One region of the Pseudorhodoplanes sp. genome, then DNA from elsewhere that is predicted to be linked to it. Evidence: predicted binding sites of a transcription regulator. Region 1 holds the regulator's gene; each other region holds the start of a gene.
What was found. The regulator LexA, encoded in region 1, represses DNA repair genes until DNA is damaged. The targets are predictions, from matches to a motif close to TGTTCNNNNTGTGTTCNG.

Region 1 (4,210 bases):
ATGGCGCTTGCGCCGAAGGTCCCGCGCGACCGGCTGATCGTCGGCGAGAGCGGCATCTTCACGCCGGCCGATCTCGCCCTATTGTCGACGGTCGGTATCTCCACATTCCTGATCGGTGAGAGCCTGATGCGCGCGAACGATGTGGCCGAGGCAACGCGTTCGCTGCTTGCTCGGCCCCAGCCCCGCGCGGCGGCGGGCTAAGCCATGTCCGACAAGGTGCTCACCCATCTCGGGCCATCCGGCGAAGCGCATATGGTCGACGTCTCCGACAAGGCGGCGACCGAGCGTGTCGCCGTCGCGGAAGGCCGCGTGGTGATGAGCAAGGCCACGCTCGACCTCGTGATGTCGGGCAATGCCAAGAAGGGCGACGTGCTCGGCACCGCGCGCATCGCCGGCATCATGGCCGCCAAGCGCACGCACGAACTGATCCCGCTCTGCCATCCACTCGCACTGTCGCAGGTGAGCGTCGACCTCACGCCCGACCCAGCGCTGCCCGGCATTGCCGTGCGCGCCAGCGTGAAGGTGACCGGACCGACCGGCGTGGAAATGGAAGCGCTAACCGCGGTGTCGGTCGCGTGCCTGACCATCTACGACATGGTCAAGGCCGCCGAGCGCGGCATGCGCATCGAAGGCGTGCATCTGGTGGAAAAGACCGGCGGCAAATCCGGTCCCTACCGGGCGACGTGAATATGGCGCTCCTGCCCGTTGCCGACGCCTTGCAGCGCGTGCTGGCGCAAGCGAGTGCGCTGCCGAGCGAACGCGTGCCGATCACCGAAGCGCATGGCCGCGTCCTCGCTGACGATGTCCGCTCACTCAGGACCCAGCCGCCGGTCGATGTGTCGGCGATGGATGGCTATGCGGTCCGTTCCGAGGACATCACCAGCGCGCCGACCGATCTGAAAGTCATCGGCGAGGTCGCGGCCGGACGGCCGTTCACTGGCGAGGTGAGACCGGGACAGGCGGCGCGGATTTTCACCGGCGGCGAGTTGCCCGCCGGCGCCGACACCATCGTGGTGCAGGAAGACACCCGCCGCGACGGCGACAACGTCATCGTCACCGAGGTGCCGCGGAAGGGCCGCCATATCCGCGCCGCCGGACTGGATTTCAAGCAGGGGGAGACCTTGCTCACGCGCGGCCGCGTCCTGAGCGGCCGCGATCTCGGGCTTGCGGCGGCGATGAACCACCCGATCCTACCGGTTCACCGCAAGCCGCGCGTCGCCTTGCTCGCCACCGGTGACGAGCTGGTGCTACCCGGACGCCAACCCGGCCCGGGTCAGATCGTCTATTCGAACGGCTATTCGGTTGCCGCGCTGGCCCGCCAGGAAGGCGCCGATGTCAGCGACCTCGGCATCGCCCGCGACACCGTGGCCGATACCGTTGCAGCGATCCAAGATGCGCGGATGCGGCGGGCCGACGTGCTCGTCACCATGGGGGGCGCTTCGGTCGGCGACTATGACCTGGTGCAGCAGGCCCTGAAGCAGGAAGGCATGGACCTGTCGTTCTGGAAGATTGCGATGCGGCCGGGGCGTCCGCTGATGCATGGCCGGCTCGGCCCGATTCATGTGCTGGGCCTGCCGGGCAATCCGGTCTCGGCCTTCGTCTGCGCGGTGCTGTTTCTGGTGCCGCTGCTGCGCACCCTGACCGGCCGAACCGACGTCTCGATCCCCCTCGACCATGGCCTGCTCGGCTGCGACCTGCCCGAGAACGACGAGCGTGCCGATTACCTGCGAGCCCGCCTGTCGCGGTCGTCGCGCGGCGCGCTGGTGGCCACTCCGTTCCCGACCCAGGATTCGTCGATGACCCGCATTCTGGCCGATGCCGATTGCCTCGTGATCCGCGAACCGCATGCATCGCCCGCGCCCGCCGGTTCACCCTGTGTTATCCTGAAGCTTCCCCTTTAGGCATCTCCCGCTTTCTTCACGTCAAATTAAGGGGTTGCGGAACACATATCGAACATATAGTGTTCGTTCATGATTTGTTTCGTATCTCTTGGGATTGTTCCACGATCCTGACGCTGTCCGGGAGACACCTGAATGCTGACCCGCAAGCAGTTCGAGCTTCTGCGATTCATAAACGAGCGTCTGAAGGAAGCCGGCGTTCCGCCGTCCTTCGACGAGATGAAGGACGCCCTCGACCTGCGGTCCAAATCCGGCATCCACCGGCTGATCACGGCGCTGGAGGAGCGCGGTTTCATCCGGCGCCTGCCGAACCGCGCGCGCGCGATCGAGGTGATCAAGCTGCCGGATTCGGTCAACCAGGGCAGCACGCCCCGCCGTGGTTTCACCCCGAGCGTGATCGAGGGCAATCTCGGCCGGGTGCGAACCGCGTCGGAAGACGATGGCGGCCGCCCCGTCGCGGTGCCGATGATGGGCCGAATCGCGGCGGGCACGCCGATCGAGGCGATCCAGACCAAAAGCCACACCATCAATGTGCCGCCGGACCTGCTCACCTCGGGCGATCACTTCGCGCTCGAAGTGCGCGGCGATTCGATGGTCGATGCCGGCATTCTCGACGGCGATACGGTGCTGATCCGCAAGTCCGAGGCCGCCGATACCGGCGACATCGTCGTGGCCCTGATCGACGATGAGGAAGCGACCCTCAAACGGTTTCGCAGGCGCGGCGCTTCCATCGCACTTGAACCGGCTAACACGTCGTATGAAGTCCGTATCCTGCCGCCGACCCGCGTCCGGATTCAGGGCAAACTGGTGGGACTATTCCGGCGTTACTGACGGACCGTCGTCGGCTTCCAGATCGGCCGGCCGCGGTGTCGCGTCGCGCGGCGGGGCCGGGCGTGCGGGGATCGTAGCCACTGCCGCAGGAGCGCGGGCCCAAGGCCGGTCGTAGGTTGGCGGCCGCGTGCTCTCCTGCACGAACATGCCGCCATCCCAGCGGGCCGCGGCCGCACCATGAGCGCGCGCGCGAGTGCGGTCGATCAGCAACGCGGCGCAAACCGGCGGAGCGTTGCGCGCGGTCACGACAAAAACCGCCGAAGTGCAATCCTCCATCAGCGCCTCCGCGCTGAGCGACAGCGCGACGGCGCGGCCGTCGGCCAGCCGTGCAACGCATCCCGCCAGGTCGCAGCGAATGCCCTCCGCCAGCGACTCGTCCTTGTCGGTTCTGGCATCGCCATCGGCGGCAAGCCACTCACGCAGGACGAATCCGTCGCGGCGGCTGGCCATGACCCGCAAGACTCCGCCGGCATCGCGGACCGCCACCATGCTTGCGTCGGCCGACACAAGGATGTCCGGTCGCGGTGCCCTCCAGGCAAACACGATACAAAGCGCGACCATCGCCGCGCCGGTCCACCGCAGCGGCGATCGCAACAGGCACATCACCACCAGCCCGGCAGCGCCGATCAGCAGGGTGCCAACGCCGAAAGCCGGGATCCGTCCGACGGCGCCGGGCAGACTGGCAACCCAGGTTGCGACAACGATCATCCACTCGATGCCCTCGCCCATCAGCCACCAGAATGGCCGGTCGAAGCCGAACGGCAGTGCGATCAGGCCGAGAATGCCAGCCGGCATCACCCAGATCGACACCGCCGGCATCGCGAAGAGATTTGCCAGCACGCCATAAGGCGCCAGTCTGTGAAAGTGATAGGCGGCGAACAGTGTCGTCGCAGACCCCGCGACAAGCGACGCAATGACGAGCGCCGCGATCTCCCGTCCGCCCCATAACGCCATCCGGGCCGCAAAGGGCGTGCCCGGCTCGGCCGACATGATTGGCAGTCCGCGCTCGTACACCGCGATCAGCGCGAGCGTGGCCGCAAACGACATCTGGAAACTCGGATGGACAATTGCCTCCGGCGAGATCGCGAGCAGCACCAAGGCGGCGACGCAGATCGTACGAAGCGTCAGGGCCGGCCGGTCGAAGATCACGCCGATCAACACGATTGCCGTCATGATGAAGGCGCGCTGGGTCGCGACTTCGGCACCGGACAGCAGCAGATAGAATGCCGCCATGCACAGAGCCGCCAGCGCCGCCCATTTCTTGATTGGGTAACGGCTGGCAATCGAAGGGAAGAACGCGAGGCCGGCGCGGAACGTGAAGAAGGCGATGCCGGCAACCACGGCCATGTGATAGCCGGAGATCGACAGCACATGCGCGAGGCTCGAGACGTACATGGCCTCGTTGACCGACGACGATATCGCATCGCGTTTTCCGGTGATCAGCGCCGAGGCGATCGCGCCGTTGTCGCCCGGAATGACCG
Region 2 (4,210 bases), on a different contig from region 1:
CGGGACATGATCTCGTCGACGCATTCGTCGAGAGCCGCAGCATCGACGCGCGGCCGCTTCAGCTCCCGCACCGGAGCGCATTCGACGTCCACCATGTCGCGCGGAATTTCGATATAGACCGGCAGCGCGCGCTCGCGCGCATTGTGCAGCACGCGCGCGATCTCGGCCGGCGCGGTTGCCGGATCGGTCAGCACCGCCTGGTCGCAGGTGATTTCGCGGAACACCGCAAGCTGGGTATCCACAGTCCGCGCCTGATGATGCAGCAGGAGCCCGCTCTGCCGCTCCAGCGCGCCGGGCGCGCCTGCGATCACCACCACTGGAGAGCGTTCGGCATAGGCGCCAGCAACCGCGTTGACGACATTGAAGGCTCCGGCGCCATATGTGACGACCGCGACGCCGATGCCGCCATGAACCGCGCCGCGGCGTCCGCCGCGAAACCGACCGCAGGTTCGTGGCTCAATTCGTAATGCGCAAGGATCCGTGACTGCTCGATCGCCTTGTAGAAGGGCAGCACGAAGTCGCCCGGGATGCCGAAGATTTCACGGGCGCCATGCGCCTTCAGCGCGCGCAGGAGAACGGTTGCAAGCGTGGCCATGAGAGAAAGTCTCGCATGCCGCCACCGACACCGCTAGCTCCCGAACACCACCCTGTGCATGATCCGGCCCGGCCACAGCGTGAAGATGCCCGCGATCACCAGCGCACCGAGGAACAGCGACGTCATCGCGCGCTTGTGGCTCGCGACCTGATGCCGATGCGCATGCCAGACCGCGACTGGCAGCATTACCAGCGTAAAGACAGCCAGCAAGTGGATCGGACTCCATTCGTGCCATACACGCAATTCATGAATGAAGAACGCGGTGACGCACACCGTCGCCATCAGCGCGACCCAGGCCCATCCGACCGTCCGATGCGGCAGCGTACCCTTCGGCGACGCGAACTGCACCAGGCCGATCGCGAAGGCCGACAGCGCTGCGGCCGTGTGAATCTGGATTGCGGGCGAAGCGCTCAGCAGCGGCTCGAGTGTCATGATGGCTTCACCACAGTTGCGGACGCGTGATCATCAGCCAGAAGATCGCGATCATGGCCCCGAAGGCCGGCCAGCCGAGAATGAACCAGTAACGGAAATAACGATCGTAATCCGCTGGCAGCGAGGTCCCGCTTGCCAGCGCCGTCAGCGCAAGATCGCGCATGCGCTTCTGGAACCGGAGCACCGGCAGCCAGCACAGTCCGACGAACAGATAGAGCGCGACCGCGGCGACCATCCACGAGTCGAGCAGCGAATAGCCGGCAACATACGCCAGCCAGATGCCGGTGACTGGCTGCACAACCGCCGCACTCGCCGTGAAGACCGCGTCCGCGATCACCACGATGGTGGCGGTCGCCGCAATCGCCGCGACATTGCGTGATCGATGCGCCATCAGCATGAAGAACGCGATGCCGATGCCCGTGCCGAACAGCACCGCCGCACCGAGAATGTGCGCCAGTTTCAGCAGATGGTAGAGCTCGGGCAACTTAATCCCCGCTCGTCCCCGCGAAAGCGGGAACCCAGAGCTCAACATGCTGGATTCCCGCCGAAGTTTAAACTCGGGCCGCCCGAAGCGTGGGCCCGGGCGGGGAAATGATCGGACGAAAAATCCGGTTCGCTACACGAAAACGATCAGAACGGAATCTCGTCGTCCATGTCGCGGCCGCCGCCGCCCGCCATCGCGGGTTTGCGCGATCCGCCGCCGCTGCTCGGTCCGCTCGAACCGAAATCGCTGCCGCCGCCGTAATCCGACACCCGGTCGCCGCCGCCACCCTTGCTGTCCAGCATCGTCAGCACCGAATTGAAGCCCTGCAGCACCACCTCGGTCGAGTATTTCTCGACGCCGTCCTTGTCGGTCCATTTGCGCGTCTGCAGCGCGCCCTCGATATAGAGCTTCGAGCCCTTTTTCACGTACTGCTCAACGACCTTGCACAGACCCTCGTTGAACACCACGACGCGGTGCCATTCGGTCTTTTCCTTACGCTCACCGGTATTCTTGTCACGCCAGGTTTCCGACGTCGCCAACGAAAAATTGGCGATCGGCCGGCCATCCTGGGTGCGCCGCATTTCCGGATCCTTGCCGAGATTACCCACAAGGATCACCTTGTTGACCGAACCCGCCATCACATTCTCCCGTTCCGAACACGGCGCAATCGCGCCTTCCAAAGTCTCTGCACCCTAGAGCGAAGCCCAGCCGCAAACCCGTGCAACTCGGCGCCATCGGGCCTTTTCCACAACTGGGCGCGTTGTCCAGAGGTTCAATCCCCGAAATATGGGCGAAACCCCAAAGTTCATGGTTTGTTCTTATCATGGCGCGCTCGCCCGCGCAACCTGACCGCGCGCGTTATTTGAGCTTCGGCAAGGCCTGCCGCAGTTTGAAATAGCCCGGCCAGGGGTCGCTACGGCCGATGAATTTCCGCGCCTCGCCGACCGCGACCGGATGCGCGTTATCGAGCCGCGCCAGCTTCTCCCATGATACCGGCACCGCCACCGGCGCACCCTTGCGAGCACGGGTCGAGAATGGCGAGATCGCGGTGGCGCCGCGCTGGTTGCGCAGATAATCGACGAAGATCTTTCCGCGGCGCTTGGCCTTGGACATGTTGGCGATGAAGCGCTCCGGCTCGCGCTCGGCCATCACCCGCGCCAGCGCTTCTGCGAACTCGCGGTGCACGTCCCAATCGTGCCCGGGCTTCAGCGGCACCACTACATGCACGCCCTTGCCGCCTGTCACCATCGGGAAGGATTGCAGCCCGATCTCTTTGAGCATCGCCCGCATGTCCTTGGCGGCGGCGCGCACATGACCGAAATCAAGATCCTCGTCGGGATCGAAATCGAACACCAGCCGGTCCGGTTTCTCGACCGCGTCGACATGGCAGCACCAGATATGCAGTTCGAGCACGCTCATCTGCGCCGCCGCCACCAGGCCGCGCTCGTCCTCGATATAGAGATAGCGGTCGCTGCCGGATTTCTCGCGGATCGAAATCGCCTTGAATTCGTCCGGCCAGCCGTCCGATGCGTGCTTCTGGTAGAACGTCTCGCCGCCGACGCCGCGCGGCGCCCGCACCAGGCTCAAGGGACGGTCGGCAACATGCGGCAGCATCAGGTCGGCGATCGAGAGATAATGCGCGATCACGTCGCGCTTGGTGATCCCGCAATCGGGATACATCACGCGGTCCGGATGGGTAACGCGGACGCCGGCAATCTCCTCGGCGCCGTCGCGCACCGACGAGACCACGCGCGGGCTGACCGCCTTGCGCACCTTGCTGACCCGTGTTTTCGCAGGGGCCTTGCGAACCGTGGTCTTCTTGCTCGCGGTTGTTTTCGCACCGGCCGCCTTCCTGGCCGCTGGCTTCTTCTTCGCGCTTTGCGTCGCCTCCTGCCGTGGCACCGGCGCCTCCTTCACCACCTCGGTGGCCGGCTTGTCGGAGCGCAGCCCCTTGAACGAGCCCTGACGAACCAGCCCCTCCCGCGTCCATCCCCGGAAGGCAATCTCCGCCACCAGCTTCGGTTCCAGAAACCGCGCATGGCGCGCGATATCGCGCGGCACATCGGGCACCGGCGGCGTCTTGCGCGCCAGCGTCTTGAACTGCTTTGAAAGACTGTCGAGCCCCTCGCCCGAATAGCCAGAGCCGACCCGGCCCGCATAGCGGAAGGTGTCGCCCTCGCGCAAAGCCAGCAACAGAGATGAGAAAGGGCGACCGGCCTTGTCGGAGGGCCGCCAGCCGATGATGACGAATTCCTGCTCGAAGCCGCATTTGCTTTTCAGCCAGCTTCGGGTGCGGCCGGAGCGATACGGCGCGTCGGCCTGTTTGGAGATCAGCCCTTCGAGCTTCATGGCGCAGGCCTGCGCGAACGCTTCGGCTCCGTTGCCCACGACGTGATCGGAATAGACCAGCGGCGCCGCGACGCCTTTCAGCAAAGCCCGCAGTTTCTGTTTGCGCTCGGTGAGCGGACGCCGCTGCAGATCCTCGCCGTCGAGCTCCAGCAGGTCGAACAGGTAATAGGTCAGGCTGCCCTGGCCGGTCGACAACGCATCCTGCAGCGCCCCGAAATCGGTATGACCTTTCGCGTCGGCGACCGCGATCTCCCCGTCCAGTAGCGCTGTTTGACAGGGAAGGCTTTGCAGCGCCGGCACGATGCGCGCGAACCGGTCGCTCCAGTCGAGGCCGTTGCGGGTATAGATCG
Region 3 (4,210 bases), on a different contig from region 1:
CACGATCGATCCGACCATCGAGCGCACCTGATTGTGCAGGAACGAGCGCGCCGACACGGTGATGTTCACGTTCCAGCCGTCGGTCTCGATGTCTAGTTGATCGAGCGTCTTCACCGGCGATTTCGACTGGCACTCGGTCGAGCGGAAGGTGGTGAAATCGTGATTCCCGATCAGCCGCGTCGCCGCCGCGCGCATCGCCGCGATATCCAGCGGCCGTCCCACCCGCCAGGCACGGCCGAGATCGAGCGCCAGATCGGGCCGCCTGTTCACCACGCGATAGAGATAATGCCGCCTGGTCGCCGAGAACCGCGCATTGAAATCGTCGCCGACCCGCTCGGCGGCGAGGATCGCGACCGGCTGCGGCCGCAGATAAAAATTCAGCGCATCGCGCACCGTGCCGCCGTCGTGCTCGCTGCGCAGATCGCAATGCGCGACCTGTCCGAGCGCATGCACGCCGGCATCGGTGCGGCCCGCGCCTTGTATGGTGACGCGCTGGCCGTCGAAGCGCGCAATCGCGTCCTCGATCGCGCCCTGCACGCTCGGCGCATCGGCCTGGTATTGCCAGCCGCGATAGGGCGCGCCGTCATATTCGATGAGGAGTTTGTAGCGGGGCATCAGCGCAGAGCCGCGCCGCGGGACAGCCTGTTCCCGCGCAGAAACTCGTCTGCCTTCATCGGCTGCTTGCCGGCGCGCTGCAATTCGATGATGCGGATTGCGCCTTCACCGCAGGCGATGGTGAGATTGTCGTCCAGCACTGTGCCGGGCGCGGCATGTCCGGCAGCCAGCGTCGAACGCAGCGCCTTGACCCGCACCGGAGTCTTCTCGTCGGGCATCTCGAACCAGGCGCCCGGAAACGGCGACAGCCCGCGGATGTGGTTGTGCACATCGCGCGCAGCTTTGGCCCAGTCGATCCGGGTCTCGGCCTTGCTGATCTTCTCGGCATAGGTCACGCCGTCGGCTGGCTGCGGCACGATCTGCAGCGAGCCGCGCTCCAGCGCGCCGAGCGCGCGATGCATCAGGTCGCCGCCGATTGCGGCCAGCCGGTCATGCAGATCGCCCGCGGTCATGTCGGGACCGATGGCGACGCGCTCGATCATCGCCATGCCGCCGGTATCGAGCCCCTCGTCCATCTTCATCACGGTGACGCCGCTCTGAGCGTCGCCCGCCATCACCGCGCGATTGATCGGCGCGGCGCCGCGCCAGCGCGGCAGCAGCGATGCATGCAGATTGAAACAACCCAGCGGCACGGCGTCGAGCAAAGGCTTCGGCAGGATCAGGCCATAGGCCACCACCACCGCAGCATCGGCACCGAACGATGCAAACTCCGCCTGTGCCGCTTCGGTACGCAGCGTCTTTGGCGTTAACACGGTGAGGCCGAGCCGCTTGGCCTCGCGCGCCACCGGCGTATCCTGCAATTCCATGCCACGACCGGCCGGCTTCGGCGCACGCGTATAGACCGCGACGATCTCATGGCCCGCGCCCGCGAGTTCGATCAGCGTTGGCACCGCGAAATCCGGCGTGCCCATGAAGATGAGGCGGAGCGGCATGGATTGGTCCTTTCCCTCTCCCGGCTTGCGGGAAGAGGGAAGACGGTGAGCGACTAGTCGGCGCCCTGCTTGGCCATCTTGGTGTATTTCTTGATGACGCGGTCGCGCTTCAGCTTCGAGATATGATCGATGAACAGCACGCCGTTGAGGTGGTCGATCTCGTGCTGGATGCAGGTGGCGAACAGGCCGTCCGCCTCGACCTCCTGCGCCTTGCCGTCAATGTCCAGATATCTGATCCGCACCTTGGCCGGCCGCTCGACGTCCTCGTAATATTCCGGGATCGAGAGGCAGCCTTCCTCATGCAGGTTCATCTCCTCCGACGACCAGGTGATCTCCGGATTGATGAACACCTGCGGCGCTTTCTCATCGTCCTTTTTCGACAGGTCCATCGTCACGAGGCGCAGCGGCTCGCCGATCTGGATCGCGGCCAGTCCAATGCCCGGCGCGTCATACATGGTCTCGAGCATGTCGTCGGCGAGCGCACGAATGGACGCGTCGACCGTCGCCACCGGCTTGGAGACGAGGCGGAGTTGCTTGTCGGGCAGGATGAGGATGTCGCGCAGGGCCATGCGCGCGATGTAATTATTGGGACAGGCGCGGTCAATTCGTTCTTCGCTGGCCCCTCCTTCTCCCGCCCCGACATTGCGCCCTCTCCCCGCGCACTGCCGTCCTTCCCTCTCCCCGCCTGCGGGGAGAGGGTGCCGAGCGTATGCGAGGCGGGTGAGGGGCTGATCGCCAAGACGAAAACACGAGCCCCTCACCCGGCTCGGACCTCCGGTCCTCGCCACCCTCTCCCCGTTTCACGGGGAGAGGGAAAGGATCGCGGCTTCAGCGCCCCCGGCCATAAGTTCTCTTTTTGTTCTTGACGTATTCCGAATCGTGCTAAAAGGGGCGGATGGACATTTTCGCTCTGATCCGCGACCGGCTCGCCGGCCTCGACCCGCTCTTGGTGGTCGCGGTCATTGCCGCGGTTTGCGCCTTCATCCTCGCCGCCACCATCGGGGTCACGATCCTGCTGATCGGGCGACGCCGGCGGCGGGCCGAAGAGGCCGCCGAAGCCGAGCGCCTGGAGGCGGAGGAGAACGAGGCCCGGATGGCGGAGCTTCGCCGCCTGCAGGCCGAGACCACCGGGCTCGTGCGCGCCATGGGCGACATGCTGGCGAACCGGCAGTCGCAATTCGAGAAAGCCTTTTCCGAGCGGCTCGACACCGTCACCCACCGCATCGGTCAGTCGATCCAGCACACCACGCAGCAGACCGGCGAAAATCTCAACCGGCTGAACGAACGGCTCGCGGTCATCGACTCGGCGCAGAAGAACATCACCGCGCTCGCCTCGCAGGTGACGTCGCTGCAGGGCGTCCTGTCCAACAAGCAGCAGCGCGGTGCCTTCGGCCAGGGCCGCATGGAAATGATCATCCAGGACGGGCTGCCGAAGGGCTCGTTCGAATTCCAGTTCACGCTGTCGAATGCAACGCGGCCGGATTGCGTGATCCATTTTCCCGACCAGCGGCCGCTGGTGATCGACTCGAAATTTCCGCTGGAAGCGGTCACCGCCTTCCGCGACGCCAAGACCGACGACGAGCGCATGATCGCCGGGCGCATGCTGCGCCAGAACGTGACCAAGCACATCGCCGATATCGCCGGCAAATATCTGCTCCCCGGCGAGACCCAGGAACTCGCCTTGATGTTCGTGCCATCGGAATCGGTCTATGCCGAATTGCACGACCAGTTCGACGACCTGATCCAGCGCGCGTTTCGCTCGCGCGTCGTCATCGTATCGCCCTCGCTCTTGATGCTCGCGGTGCAGGTGATCCAGCAGATCCATCGCGATGCCCGCATGCGCGAGGCCGCCGACAAGATCCATGCCGAGGTCGGGCATTTCATGGAAGACCTCAAGCGGCTGCGCGAACGCGTGCGCAAGCTCGAGGCGCATTTCGGCCAGGCGACCGAGGACATCAAGCAGATCGTGGTCTCGACCGACAAGCTGGAGCGGCGCGGCTCCCGCATCCGCGACGTCGAGTTCGACGACGGCGACGACCAGAGCAGCGTCGTGCTTCCGAACCCGGTCGGCGCCCGGCGCGTGGTCGCGGCGGAATAACGCCGTTAACCATCAGATACCGCAACCCCTTCAGTGGCACCCGGGTACGGCGGCGGGCGGCTGGTTAAGCGCGGTTGCTTGGGCTAGATTGACCCGTGGTTAACGCTTGGTAAATGCGTTCGGGGTGGACATTGTGTTGAGGGGGATTGCCGTTTTCGCCGCGCTGGCGGCGACAGTTTTGTGTGCGGGCTGCGCCAACCGCCCGGCGCAGGGCGTGCTGATTCCCATGAAGGAACAGGTCGCCGGTACCACGCAGGTTCCGATCCTGGTCGCGACCACCCGCAAGAAATCCGTCGAAGATCCTGGCGAAATGTTCGGCGGCGACCGCGCCGACGCCATGTCCTACGCGGCCATCACCGTATCGATCCCGCCGGATGCCGACCGCAAGATCGGGCATGTGCAGTGGCCGGACGCCCTGCCCGGCGACCCCAAGCGCAATTTCATGACGGTCTCGGCCGACTATATCGATCAGAAGGCCTTCGCCGCGTCGATCGCCGCGACCGCGCGCAGGACCGGTCATCCGCGCGTGCTGATCTTTGTGCACGGCTTCAACAACCGGTTCGAC
Region 4 (4,210 bases), on a different contig from region 1:
TCGGCGCCGAAGCGCGCAATCAGCCGGTCGACCAGATGCGCAGTCTCGCGCGCCGGATCGCCTAAAAGTCCGGTCTGAACAAGTCCGGCCTGCACCGGATCGAAATCCTCCACCGCGAGTGCCGACAGCCGGATCATGTCGAAGCCGAAACCGGGATCGGCCTCATCTCCGATCACCGCCAGCCGGTCGAGAAACAGCCGCCTGATGCGATCGGGATCGCGCAGCGGCTCGGAGGTGCCGATGTCGATGCGCGCCACCTTGCCGTCGGTGCGAAACAACGCGATCTGCAAACGCCGCGCGCCCTTGCCGTGCCGCTCCATCGCGCGAGCCAGTTCCTGCGCGAGATGAACGACGGTGCCGAGCACATCGTCTTCGCGTCCGATCGGATCGGCGAAGCGCTGCTCGGCCAGAAAGGACGGCAGCGGCAGACGCGGCACGATCGGCTCGTCCTCGCGGCCGAGCGCCTGATCGATGCGGCGCACGAAACCTTGCCCGAAGCGGGCGGCGAGCGGCGCGCGCGGCATGTCGATGACGTCGCCGATGGTCTTGAGGCCGCTTTGCGCAAGAGGAGCGGCGATCTTCGGATCGATGCGCAAGGCGGCGAGGGGAAGAGAGTGCAGTGTGGAGACGATACGTTGCGCATCTCCCTCCTCCGCTCGTCCCCGCGAAAGCGGGGACCCAGAATCGCGCAGCAAGGAGTCGCTGTAAGAGTTTGGATCCCCGCTTGCGCGGGAAGGAACGGAGTGTGAGTCCCGGTCAGAGACAGCAACGCCATATCGCGCCACCGCCCAGGCACATCCCGGCGTATCGGCAATCGCCGCGCGCGCATGGAATCCCTGCGCCGCCAGACGCCGCACCAGATCGCGTCGCAACGCTTCTTCGCCGCCGAACAGATGCGCGCAACCGCTGATGTCTAGGAACAAGCCATCCGGCGGATCGAGCCCGATCAGCGGCGTATAGCGGTCGCACCAGTCGGCGACATGCGCGAGCGTTGCCGCGTCGGCTGCGTCGTCGGCATCGATCGCCGCAAGCTGCGGATACATCGCGCGCGCGTCGGTGAGCGCCATCCCGGCGCGCAGGCCGAGCCGTGCCGCCTCGTCGTTCAGCGCTGCGATCTGCCGTGCCGACCGCACCGTTGCGACCACGGCCAGCGGCTGGCCGGCACGCTCAGGCGATTGCCGCGTCAGCCGGTCGGTCGGCAGGCGCCGCAGCCACAGCGACAGGATCCGCCTCGACGAATGCGAGCTCATCATGACTCCACGCAATACGAAAACCGCCGCAGGGACCGCGCCGGTTCTTCACCAGAGAGAGCAGGAAGGCGGTGGTGCCGACGCCGCCGAAAGCGTCGCGCGGCCCTGAGCTTGCCGCGACCTCCCAGCGCGTCATCGCGGCGCTCGGCGCCGATGTGGACCGATGCCGGAGCAGGAAACCGATGCCGTCATGGGTGCGGGCGGCGAGCGACAGCCGCCGCGTGGCGGTCAGGTCGGCGGCATCGTCCGGCATTTCGGCGATCACGCTTCCAATGCCGCGGCATTTGAGGGCTTCCTCCATCGCGAACAGCGCGTCGATCGGGCGCCGCGCCCGCAGCACCAGCAGCCGCCGCGACGGCAGCCCGAACAGATCGAGGCCGATGCCGTAAGGCGCACCGGCTTCGAACCGGGCCATGTCGGTCTGGATGAACAGCGTCTCCCGGCCGCCCGTACCCGCCCTGCCGGCACCCGCCTTGCCAGACAACGCCGCCAGCGCCAGGGCGAAGCCCGTCGCGGCGCCCAGATGGATGGGGGCGACAGGCGAGATGTCATGCAGGGCGCAGCGGGCGAGCCCGCCGCCCAGCAGGGCGTCCGGCCCGCCGAGCCCAAGCGACAGCGGGCGCGCAGCCTTATCATATTGATAAGACTGAGTATTCTCTATGGTCTGCCGGAGGCGCGCGAGCGCATCCGGGGCTTGCGCGCCGGTCATCAGCTGCTCCAGGAGCCTCGCAGGATAAGCGATAAGTTCTCTATTTGTTCTTATAGATTCCGGGCTTTGGTCCGCTTGGCAAGGAGAAAATGAGAAGGTTCCGGAGGAACAGGCTTGGAGGTTCGAAAGCCTCGGGTTCGCCCATCGAGGAGGATCACCCGCCAAGGGGGACCCTGTCACGCCACCGTCTTCGCCGCCGATTTCGTGTCGATCAGTTCCCGCAACGGCGCTTGCAGTTGGTATTCGAAACCCTCAGGCGCGTAGCGCACCTCGCTCTTGCCGGCCATGTCGCGCGGTGCGATGCGGCGCACCAGCAATTCGCCGAACCCCCTGCGCGTCGGCGTGTCCACAACCGGGCCGCCGCTCTCCTTCCAGTGCAGGTGAAACAGCGGATCGCCGCCGAGATTGTCGATCCACCATTGCAGCGTCACGCGTCCCTCCGGCACCGACAGCGCGCCATGCTTGGCGGCATTGGTGGCAAGCTCGTAGAGCAGGAGCGAGAAGGTCTGCGCGGTCCGCGCGCGCAACGCGATGTCAGGCCCTTCCATCTCGATGCGGCCGGCAAAGGGGAGGATATCGTCCGAGATCAGGCTGCGCAGGCCGACGCTTTTCCAGTCGCTGGCGGTGAGGATCGACATCGCCTTGGCCAGCGCCTGCAGCCGCCCTTCGCAGGTCTTCTGGATTTCCGACAGACTGAGGCCGGGCGTGAAACTGAGCCGCACCACCGCCTGCGTCACCGCCATCACATTGCGCACGCGATGGTTCAGTTCATGGATCAGGACTTTCAGCCGCTCCTCGGCGGATTTGCGCGAGGCGACCTCGTCCGACAGCAGCGCCGCGCGATGGGTGACGAAGCCCATGATGAACACGGCGCCGAGCGTCATCGCAATGCCGGCGCCCGCGATCCTCAATCCGCGCAGAAATCCTTCGCGCTGAAGGTTGCGCGGCACTGCATAGACGAATTTCAGTTCGCCCTGGCCGAAATCCATGGTCCGCTCGAACAGCGTCGGCCGCCCCATCTCGTTATCGGAGGGCAGGCTGAACAGCGGTTCGTCCAGCCCGTGCGAATAAACGTTGAGCGCGGTGCCGGCGGGGCTTTTCGCGTCGGCCAGCGCGGTCCGGAACAGCCGGTCGATCGGAAAGCCGAAGCCCATCACGCCGATGAAGCGGTCCTCGGCATCGAAGATCGGCGCATAGAGCAGCAATGCTCTGTCATCCGGCGCTTGCAGGAGCTGGACCGGCCGCGTGCGCGTCACCTCATGCGATTGCCTGGCTTTGAGGATCGCCGTCAGCCGGTCGGGAAAGGAACCGGCATCGATTCCGACCGCGAACCGGTTATGCGCAGGTGCGATATCGACAACCGGGAACATCGGCCGGTCGAGTGTCGCCGGATCGATCGGCTGTCCGTTGCCCGCGCGCAGGGTCGGATTGGGAGCGCCGGACGCCCGCAGAGAATCCAGCACCTGTCCGGCATCTGTGGCGTTGACTTCGGGGAGCCAGCCGACGGTGGCGAGATCGTCGGCCAGCCCGACCGCCCGCATGCCGAAAGTTCCAAGTGGCGTGGGTGTTCGCAGCGGCGGCGGGAGGAAAAACCGTGACACCGTCTTCGCCAGATTGGCGCGCTCCTGCAGATGCTCGCTCACCGCCGAGAAATGCGCATCCACCACCTCGCCGATGCGAAGCCGCTCCAGCGCGCGATATTGCTGCGACTCCTCGCGCGCGGCGTAGATGGACAGCAGCGCGCCGCCCACCGTCAGGAGCATGAGCAGGGCTCTCGATACCGTCCGCTGCGGTAAGGTCACGCGTTCGCGTCGTGGCATGAATCGAGGATTATCCGTCAGGCCCACCCTGCCGCCGCAAAGCGCCAGATTTTTGCGGAACCGTCCAGACAAAGATTGGTTAGAACCCCGGCCGTTGTGCACGGGACGCATGCCGAAATGAGCGAAGTTGTCGAGACCGACATACCTGCGCGGCTCGACCGGCTGCCCTGGAGCCGGTTCCACACGCTGGTGGTCGTGGCGCTCGGCATCACCTGGATATTCGACGGGCTCGAGGTCACGCTCGCGGGTGCGCTGTCGGGCGCTCTCAAGGACAGCCCGGTGCTGCAATTCTCCAACACCGATATCGGGATTGTCGGCAGCGCGTATCTCGCCGGCGCGGTGCTGGGGGCGCTGTTCTTCGGCTGGCTGACCGATCGCTTCGGCCGCAAGAAGCTGTTCTTCATCACCGTCGCCGTCTATCTCGTCGCCAC

Region 2: a site for LexA is predicted at 2,314-2,331, ahead of AC5I5I_RS23240 (single-stranded DNA-binding protein). Genes of this name have one in related genera too.
Region 3: a site for LexA is predicted at 2,394-2,411, ahead of AC5I5I_RS19625 (DNA recombination protein RmuC). Genes of this name have one in related genera too.
Region 4: a site for LexA is predicted at 1,994-2,011, ahead of AC5I5I_RS02895 (ImuA family protein). Genes of this name have one in related genera too.

What each region holds. Positions count from the first base shown of each region.
Region 1 is NZ_JCABZI010000004.1:37,199-41,408, reverse strand. Features, by position in the region: gene trpC (indole-3-glycerol phosphate synthase TrpC) at 1-201, shown strand, start outside; gene moaC (cyclic pyranopterin monophosphate synthase MoaC) at 205-687, shown strand; gene AC5I5I_RS06815 (molybdopterin molybdotransferase MoeA) at 690-1,901, shown strand; gene lexA (transcriptional repressor LexA) at 2,034-2,729, shown strand; gene AC5I5I_RS06805 (ComEC/Rec2 family competence protein) at 2,712-4,210, opposite strand, start outside.
Region 2 is NZ_JCABZI010000019.1:86,128-90,337, forward strand. Features, by position in the region: partial or broken gene ipdC (indolepyruvate/phenylpyruvate decarboxylase) at 1-595, opposite strand, end outside; gene AC5I5I_RS23230 (DUF2306 domain-containing protein) at 629-1,027, opposite strand; gene AC5I5I_RS23235 (DUF2269 family protein) at 1,035-1,511, opposite strand; gene AC5I5I_RS23240 (single-stranded DNA-binding protein) at 1,658-2,149, opposite strand; gene ligD (DNA ligase D) at 2,370-4,210, opposite strand, start outside.
Region 3 is NZ_JCABZI010000013.1:275,626-279,835, reverse strand. Features, by position in the region: gene truA (tRNA pseudouridine(38-40) synthase TruA) at 1-615, opposite strand, end outside; gene fmt (methionyl-tRNA formyltransferase) at 615-1,547, opposite strand; gene AC5I5I_RS19630 (peptide deformylase) at 1,601-2,116, opposite strand; gene AC5I5I_RS19625 (DNA recombination protein RmuC) at 2,443-3,645, shown strand; gene AC5I5I_RS19620 (alpha/beta hydrolase) at 3,860-4,210, shown strand, end outside.
Region 4 is NZ_JCABZI010000001.1:594,379-598,588, reverse strand. Features, by position in the region: gene AC5I5I_RS02900 (Y-family DNA polymerase) at 1-1,250, opposite strand, end outside; gene AC5I5I_RS02895 (ImuA family protein) at 1,168-1,959, opposite strand; gene AC5I5I_RS02890 (sensor histidine kinase) at 2,136-3,722, opposite strand; gene AC5I5I_RS02885 (MFS transporter) at 3,897-4,210, shown strand, end outside.